DNA from 4 places in the Paenibacillus sp. JT22N12 genome. Region 1 is predicted to be linked to each of the others. Evidence: riboswitches for the same ligand, from Rfam matches in the RefSeq annotation. Region 1 holds a riboswitch; each other region holds the start of a gene.

Region 1 (2,199 bases):
CTTTCGGCGAAGCCTGGAGATAAATTGGCTCGCCCGATCCTGCAGGAAAATGGCAACATTCTTCTGGGTGTCGGTGTCGAGCTGAATGAACGGTTTATCAATCGCCTGAAGATGCTGGGAGTCGATATGCTGTTCGTTGAAGATCCGTTTACCGAGGATCTGGAGCCGGAAACAGCGATCCGCGACGATACGCGCAGAAAAGCCCACGATGCTGTATTCAAAACCATGACCACGCTGAAGGACCATCCTATGACCAAGGGCAGAACCATTGCACCGGAGATGGGCCGGACGTTCCGAAATGTGTTTGGCCAGATCATGCAGGATCTGGTTGCGCGGGCCGACGTTATGGTCAGCTTGACGAATATTCAAGTGGCGGATGGCTATCTGTTCCAGCATTCTGTGAATGTGGCTATACTGTCAGGCATAATGGGACTGGCTAAGGGCTACAACCGCAACCAGCTTGAGGAATTAGGCATGGGAGCGCTTCTGTTCGATATCGGGATGACAAGATTGCCCAAGGATCTTCTGAACAAGACCTCCCCGCTGACCCCTGAAGAGCGGGTCCTGATGGAGAAGCATACGGAGGATGGCTTCAATATTATCCGCGCCCAGCACGATATTTCCCTGTTGTCCGCGCATTGTGCTCTTCAGCATCACGAGCGGTACAATGGATCGGGTTATCCGCGTGGGCTGAAGGGGGATGCCATTCATGAATATGCGCAGATTGTGGCATTGGCCGATGTTTATGACGCGTTGACCTCGCCGAGGCCGCACCGCAAGCGTCATACGCCGACGGAAGCCATCGAGTTTTTATTCGCGGCCGGGAACACTTTCTTCGATCTTGATTTGATCCAAACCTTTTGCAAGCATATATCCATTTATCCGGTATCGACAACGGTACTGCTCAGCTCGGGCCAGATTGCGGTTGTGGCTCTGAATAATCCGCTTGCGGTCAACCGCCCGATCGTACGGATCCTTCGCGAGGCGGACGGCACACCTCCTGCCCAGCCCTATCAGGTTGACCTTAAGGATTCGCACAGTATCATGATCGTGGAAGAAATGTAACAATAGCCTGTACCTAACTTCATATATATCCGATAATGGCAAACTTGCCGAAAGGCAAGGACGCAAAGCTAAAGGGTCTAAGGTTCTTGAAAAGGAGCGACTGACAGCCTGGCTGCCGAAATGAACACCCTTCAGCAGGGTGCAAGTCAAGCGGCTCCGAGGCAGAGGAACGGCTTTTTTCATTTCCTTGAACAGGCAATCCCTTATCAAAGTCTCAAGACTCGGCCAGGCGATTGCACACTAAGGAGATGGTACTTATGAGCACGAATGCCCGCAGCAAGGAATTATACACGAAAGCAAAGCAAACTTACTCAGATAAGGTATTAATCCACAGCCGGACCGTAGTCGAGAAAGAAGGATATGTCTCAACGGGGATTTTGAGCCATATTGAGGGCGAGATGATGGAGATTGAAATGACGGAATACAAGTCATTTGATCTCGGCAATCCGGTGGAGATGACAATCTACTCTCCGGTGGGGATACAACGTCTGCAGTCGACGGTCATCGGCAAGGCGGAAGGATCTATCGCAGTTATATTTCCTGTCCGGGCCTTGAGCGGACTGGAAGAGAAACGGGAGTCTCCCCGTGTTCAGATTGACCATAAGGGCACCATGAAGAAAGTGATTATTGAAACAAGAGAATTGTCAACAGGGCCGGAAAACTTCGAATTTATTGAAGATATGGAACTGGCCATACGAAATATAAGCTTATCCGGGTTGGGATTCATTGTTGCCGAGGGGCCGAGGCTCAAGACGAATGAGCGTCTGGAAGCCGTGTTGTTTCTAGGCTTTGAGCTGCCATGCTGGCTGGAGATCATACGCTATGACAGCGATGGAGCCCAATCCTTCTATGGTGCGCGCTTTTGCGATCTGGACGGGCTGCAGCAGCGAGCGCTGCGGGCCTTTATCCTGAGGGAGCAGGTCGCAGCCTATTATCGCAGGAAACAGGAAAAGGCCAGTGACAATCGGACTCATTAACTATAAACAACAGGTGCACCGCGGCAATCGCGGAGCGCCTTTTTTTTTGTTCAAAGTTAAGAAAATAAACTCTTCTTGCTGCTTCAGGCAGCAGCTCCACGACATCTGATTTTCAAATCATCTTAAAACATGTTACAATATTTAGAAAATTTAGATA
Region 2 (2,199 bases), on a different contig from region 1:
AAGCTTAATAGAATTTAGCTGCTGCGTATTTGCCGGCTTCTTTGAACATTGAACTGCTGCTTGCGCTGGTTTTGCCCAAACCGGAATCAACCGTTGTATCAATATTGCTCCATTTCCCATTAATCAGTACCTGGTTCCAGGCATGGTAGCCTTTCACATAATCGGTTGTTCCCATAACCAGCTTGGTCGGGATGCCGGCGCTGCGAGCCATGACAGCAAACAGGGAGGAGTAATCATAGCAGATGCCTTTGCCTGATTTCAACGTTCTGTTCGCATCGGGAATATAGTCCGTTGTTACAGATGTGCTCAATTTGGAATCATATTTGATGGTTTTAACGATATAATCGTGAATCGCTTTGACTTTGTCTTCAACTTTCGTTTTGTTTTTCGTCAATTCCTTGGCTTTGGCAACAGCAGTCGGGGAGCTTTTCCAATTGACATTTTGCACGGAACCAAGAAATACGCTGCTGTCATCGCTCAAGTTCAGGTTAACTGATTCCGTACCGATTTTTTTGTATTTGGTGCCGGTAACATTTTGCATAAGGGAGATTGTATAAGAACCATCACCAAGCTGCAGGGGGAAGTATTCCATCGTGCCTGTGGCAGGCAATTTGTATGTATAAGTGACTCCGTTTTTGGTTATTAACAGCACACTAGGTGTTTTTGCGGCAGGTTTAAATGCAGCTCCGATAATTCCAATATCCAATTGCTTCGTATCGAGCCAAGTCGGGGAGTCCGTACCGGATGCTGCTACAGTTGTGGAGAGGGGAAGGGACAAAATGAATACGGTCACGAGAACAAGAAAAAAAGATTTCATGAAATAAGACTCCTTTCGGTAGCTGGCTGCCATCCAAGCAGGAAGGCCCTTTAGCTTTGCGTCCCTGTCTTTCGACAAGTTTGCCGTTTATCGTTGAGTGTTTATTGTTTTTAGAAAACAAAAAAAGACAAACTTTCGGTAGCTGGCTGCCATCCAAATAATGGGAAGGCCCTCTAGCTTTGCGTCGCTGCCTTTCGACAGGTTTGCCGTTATCGTGACTTATCTTGACAATAACTATACCAATATTTGATAGAATGTACAACTATTTTTAAGTGATGATAGATTACAGTTTCGCCTGGACAATCAGACGATGTGTCGGATTAATAAGCGGATCGCATGTAATAAGCGTGAGCACCCTGTCGGTGTCATTGCCATTCAATACGGACAGGTCAGTTGGCTTAACGACCAATATTTTGAATACGGTATATTCCATAACCTTGTTTTTGACCCGTATCGTAATTTTGTCTCCCATCTTAACTTCCCCCAGCCTATTGAACAATCGGCCTTTCGTATGAGCCCGGTGTGCAGCCAGGGCAGCATTGCCAATATCTCCAAGTGCGGCTGTTTCTGTCAGATGGACAGCGGCGTACTTCATGTTTTGCGTTGTGGCGCCTTCCAGAACAGGAAGCTTCACATCGATGCTGCCGATTTCAATAACAGCGATTCCTTGAGGATCTTCCTTGCTCTGATCGTCGCTGACAGCCTCAGGTACGGCAGCGTCTGCTTCATTAGAGAACAGGTCGGATAATCGCTGGTAACTCTCTGCAAGCAGGCGATCGGATTTCTCGGCCGCGGAGGCGAAGGTATTATGATCCATGTGATCAAGCAGACGCCGCTGCTTCTGATCATAATGCCATTCTTTTGCAAAAGGCAGCGCAATCAGCACAAATCCAGTGATGATCAGCAAAAAAGAAAGCAGTTTCTTCATGTTGGCAGGCCCTCCTGTAAGGTGATTATACCAGATAGGAACTGTACAAAATCTGAACAACATGTGGAGTGTAACGTCCTCATGGCTATTCTGGGCAGCAAACGAACTGCAGCGAAAGGTCAAAAAAAATCAAAGTCAGAGAAAGTCAAAGAAAGACTGAGAAAAATAACGAGGGGACTGCCGGATTTCCTTAAATTCACGGAAAATGATTTTTATTGTTGTTTTATCGGGTTTGAGGAGAGCAGGCAGCATCCTTATAATAAAAAGTGTAAGCATCACATTATAAGAAATTGGAGGAGATGTACATGTTGGATTTAGTTCCGTTTCGGAAAAGAAATGAAGATGTCAGCCGCAGCTTGATGAAATCATTCCATGATATCTTCAATGAAGATTTCTTTGCGCCGATGAGAAGCAATACCCATCCATTCCGCACGGATATTCACGAACGCGAGGA
Region 3 (2,199 bases), on a different contig from region 1:
GAACCCATACCTGCGTCGAGCTGCTGGAGGCCGGATATGACATCATTGTGGTGGATAATTTCGCCAACAGCAGTCCGGAGGCGCTCAATCGGGTAAAGGAAATCACAGGGAAATCCTTTCGGTTCTATCAATTGGACGTAAGAGACCGCAGCGCTCTTGAGGCCGTTTTTGCAAGAAATCAAATCGATGCCGCCATCCATTTTGCCGGTCTCAAGGCGGTCGGCGAGTCGGTTCGTTCACCGCTCTGGTATTATGAGATGAATATGAACAGCACGCTGGCGCTGTGCGAGGTCATGAGCAAATATGGCGTGCACAAGCTTGTGTTCAGCTCTTCTGCCACCGTGTACGGGGCATCCGGGGATATGCCGGTGTCCGAGAATTCGCCCATTGGCGCATCCAGCCCCTATGGCCGCACCAAACAAATGATTGAGCAGATTTTGCAGGATCTGTCGGCATCCAATCCGGAATGGGGAATCAGCATTCTCCGCTATTTCAATCCTGCCGGCGCCCATAAGAGCGGGAGGATCGGTGAGAATCCCTCGGGCACGCCTAACAATCTGATGCCTTATTTGTCGCAGGTGGCTTCCGGTAGACTGGAAGAGCTGAGCATATATGGAAGCGATTATCCTACCCCTGACGGCACGGGAATCAGGGATTACATCCATGTTGTAGATCTGGCGCTTGGGCATATCAGAGCCCTTGAACGCATTCTGGATTCATCGGGTCTGAATATTTACAACCTGGGAACCGGGCGCGGTTCAAGCGTCCTGGAGATGATAGCGGCCTTCGAGAAAGCGACGGGGACTCATGTGCCGTACCGCTTCGCTGCCCGCAGGCCGGGGGATATTGCGGTCAGCTGCGCGGACATCCGGAAGGCCAGACAAGAGCTTGGATGGACTGCAGACCGTTGTATCGAGGAGATGTGCGAGGATACTTGGCGATGGCAGGCGAATAATCCCGATGGCTACGATATCCATGAGAATCGGTTCATGACTGCTTTACTAAAAATGTGAATTATTCGACAAAATTAGTTGAAAAAATCAAAATTCGATCGCACGAAGCGACAGCATCAGCGGAAAGGCTTGATTATAATGGTGAATATAGAAAACGATTACATTTAAATAGGAGACGAAGAAGTGCGTTTTTACCTGGGCACCTTAAACGCATGGAGTCAGTGGTGCAACCGGCCGAATTCGGAGCGGAGGAAATGGTTATGGCGCTTGCAGAACGGATTCGCAAGGAAAATTTGGACAAAGAGTGGGTTGAATTGATTATGATCGCACGGGCAATGGGGCTTGACCGGGAAGTTATCCGGGGTGTTCTGAGCGCCCTCCCGAAATTGGAAAACGGCACATTACCCATGGAAGAAAATACATCTACATAGTGCCTAATCCTTGTGGAGCCTCCACTTGTTGAATTCCAGAAACTCTTTAAACTGTTCCTTGCTCACGCCTGATGCCATGGCTTCGCGTACGAGGTCTTCCCATTCCCGGTCAAGCTGCCTTGCTTCGTCATCGGACTTCTGGACGTGAAGCAGTTCTTCCACGGAAATACCCAGTACGGTTCCGACTTTCTCGAGAAATTGAATGGAGGGATTCTGCTGAATCCCCCGTTCAATGGAACTTAAGTAGGACTTGGCCACGCCAGCCCGCTCAGAGAGCTCGGTTAAAGAGAGCGCCTTTCTTTTGCGCAGCAGTTGTATGCGTTCTCCAATCATTATACGTATCCTCCAATGTTATAGCTTGCTGAACCTTATTATATCGGATTCTTCTTCATTAAGAAAGAATCCGTTGCTTATAACGAACAGTTGCGGAAAAGTGAACAGCGGTTTTCATTGCGCTGAAGACTTTTCCGCTTTTTTTTTGAAATATATGAAAGTATAAATCCCGATTATACTTTGCTTATATTTCTGAGGGAAGAAACCAGGGCTTTGCCGCCAGAGGAAGGCGATAGCCGTTTCTTTTCATGCATGGCCGCATGAAGCTGCCTGTCTCCTCATCCTCTACGGCAGCTATACAATGGCTTCTTTCTGATTATCAAGCAGATGGCCGAATACTCCGTCCCGTTCAGATGCAAGCTGCATGAAGCCTCCGCGCTGCACCACTTTCCCCTGATCGATGACAATGACCTGATCCGCGTGACGGATTGTGGATAAACGATGGGCGACCACAATAATGGTCATGGTCCCTTTCAGCCGCT
Region 4 (2,199 bases), on a different contig from region 1:
CCGGGAGCTATGGCGTTGACGCGAATGCCCTGATCGGCAAGATTGAGCGACAAGGAGCGGGTAAAGGAAACGATGGCTCCTTTGGTCGCCGAATAATCGAGCAATGTCGGACTTCCCCGGTAGGCGGTTACGGATGTCGTGTTAACGATTGCTGCACCGCTTGCCAAATGAGGCATAGCCGCCTGTGTTAAATAAAACATTCCGAAAATATTGGTTTTGAAGGTCCGTTCAAGCTGTTGGGGAATAATGAGCTCAATCTTATCCTGGGGATGCTGCTCCGCCGCGTTATTCACGACGATATCGAGTTTTCCCAAGCTTTTAACGGTTTCCTCCACGGCCTCGCGGCAGAAGTTCGGATCGCCGATATCTCCCTCCACCAGAATGCAGCGGCGGCCGGCCGCTTCCACGAACTGCTTGGTTACCTCCGCATCGCTTTGTTCATTCAAATATAGAACGGCTATATCGGCGCCTTCCTTGGCATAGGCAACCGCAACGGCACGGCCGATCCCGCTGTCTGCTCCGGATATAATGGCTACTTTACCTTGAAGCTTGCCCGCTGCCTTCAATCCGGAAGATTCAAATTGCGGACTTGGCGTCATTTTGGATTCCAGTCCTGGTTGCCGGCTTTGATGCTGCGGCGGTAATGTGGTTGGCCTTGCTGGCGTTTCGCCTGGAGATGTCATAGGCTGCTTCGTCATTTGAGAAACAACTCCTTTCGATAAGCTATCATGCCATGAATACGATGTTCTTACGCGTTCCATTGAACTATTACCCCGGGCAGGCAGAAATGAAAAAATATAGCTCCCTTGGATAAGAGAAGAAAAACTGAAAAGTAAGTCTTAAGAACTGGTTTAAATGTCGAAACCGCGATAAATGTAATAAATTTGTAACTTATTTTATAATTTTATTGTTAAAAGGCCCAAAAATCCTTGAAGATAATGGAACAAAATAGTAATATACGACTAAGCTTCCCGGTCTATTATTTCCACGGCGAAGACAAATTGAATACTAGGCAAAGCTATTGAAAAGTAGTGACGCAAAACTACAGGGGCATCATCCAACAGTGGAAATGTCAGCCAGTTGCATCCATTTAACAGCTGTTTAGGCTTGCCATGCCCATTATGCTGTTTTTTGCTGTGCGGATCATTTATGGGTTTTTCGCATCACAAAATAAATTGGTTACAGAAAAGAGGCTATTACATGAAGATGTCACCAGTTCAAGATGTACGTCAATGGTTTCCGAGCGATGATGGGAATGAGCAGGACCGGATGCAATTGATGAAGCTTATGGAGCAGCTGATGACGGGCTTCGATCTTTTGAAGGACCCTCAGAGGGTAAACCTGAAGGGCAGCAAGGACCGGTCAGGCGATTTCTATGGACAGCTGAATGAGAGCAGTGTCATCCCCCCGCAGGGGAAAGCGATGGAAGATGTAACCCGGGGCCTGATCGAACTGATGCATGCGCATCCCTACCATACCAAATATTTTATGACTAATATTCTGCCCATGGCATCGATTCCGGGCATTATGGGAATGCTCGCCGCGATGCTTGTCAATGGCAATAATTTGTGGGATGTATATGGCCCGGCTGGCGCTGAGGCTGAAGTGCGGGTCGTCAGCATGATGTCCAAGCTGGTCGGTTATGACCATACGAGAAGCGGCGGCTACACAACCTGGGGCGGACAGGGGGCAATCTTCACCGGTCTGCGGCTGGCAATAGCCAAATTCGCTCCGGATGCTTCGCGCACGGGAGTGCCGAATAACCTGTATGCCTTTTGTTCGGATTCGGCTCATTACAGTCTGTACAAATCCATGGAAGCGACAGGACTTGGAAGCGACCGTCTGGTCAAAATCCGGACAAGAAGCGACAGCTCCATGGACACAGCGGATTTGAAATGGAAACTGGAGCAGGTTATTCGTTCAGGCGGAATTCCGATCTATATCGTCGCCACTACGGGGACGACCGATGCTATGGGAATTGACGATATTTCCGAAATTATGAATATTGCCGTACAAGCTGCCGCGGCTAATGGATTAAACAGGCCGCATGTTCATGCGGACTCGGCGCTGGGAGGATTTTTCGCCTTTTTCAATGATTATGATTTTGCTCTTAATCCGCTTGCATTGGATATGGAAACGCTGGGAGCACTCCATGCGATCGCAGGTAAAATGAAGCATATCCATCTTGCCGATACCATG

The links. A riboswitch is a leader RNA that binds a small molecule or an ion and turns the genes downstream of it on or off. The one in region 1 is predicted to bind cyclic di-GMP.
Region 2: another riboswitch for cyclic di-GMP. It lies ahead of AC0YOA_RS15345 (transglutaminase-like domain-containing protein); the one in region 1 lies ahead of AC0YOA_RS28775 (PilZ domain-containing protein).
Region 3: another riboswitch for cyclic di-GMP. It lies ahead of AC0YOA_RS07570 (hypothetical protein); the one in region 1 lies ahead of AC0YOA_RS28775 (PilZ domain-containing protein).
Region 4: another riboswitch for cyclic di-GMP. It lies ahead of AC0YOA_RS31185 (pyridoxal phosphate-dependent decarboxylase family protein); the one in region 1 lies ahead of AC0YOA_RS28775 (PilZ domain-containing protein).

What each region holds. Positions count from the first base shown of each region.
Region 1 covers NZ_JBWDNU010000010.1:231,920-234,118, forward strand. Annotated here, with positions in the region: gene AC0YOA_RS28770 (HD-GYP domain-containing protein) at 1-1,065, shown strand, start outside; cyclic di-GMP riboswitch class I at 1,093-1,185, shown strand; gene AC0YOA_RS28775 (PilZ domain-containing protein) at 1,323-2,042, shown strand.
Region 2 covers NZ_JBWDNU010000003.1:844,824-847,022, reverse strand. Annotated here, with positions in the region: gene AC0YOA_RS15345 (transglutaminase-like domain-containing protein) at 5-817, opposite strand; cyclic di-GMP riboswitch class I at 832-912, opposite strand; cyclic di-GMP riboswitch class I at 952-1,035, opposite strand; gene AC0YOA_RS15340 (class D sortase) at 1,101-1,745, opposite strand; gene AC0YOA_RS15335 (Hsp20/alpha crystallin family protein) at 2,051-2,199, shown strand, end outside.
Region 3 covers NZ_JBWDNU010000002.1:424,881-427,079, forward strand. Annotated here, with positions in the region: gene galE (UDP-glucose 4-epimerase GalE) at 1-1,013, shown strand, start outside; cyclic di-GMP riboswitch class II at 1,116-1,198, shown strand; gene AC0YOA_RS07570 (hypothetical protein) at 1,178-1,384, shown strand; gene AC0YOA_RS07575 (helix-turn-helix domain-containing protein) at 1,388-1,717, opposite strand; gene AC0YOA_RS07580 (ABC transporter ATP-binding protein) at 2,012-2,199, opposite strand, start outside.
Region 4 covers NZ_JBWDNU010000013.1:86,496-88,694, reverse strand. Annotated here, with positions in the region: gene AC0YOA_RS31190 (SDR family oxidoreductase) at 1-698, opposite strand, end outside; cyclic di-GMP riboswitch class I at 1,002-1,088, shown strand; gene AC0YOA_RS31185 (pyridoxal phosphate-dependent decarboxylase family protein) at 1,201-2,199, shown strand, end outside.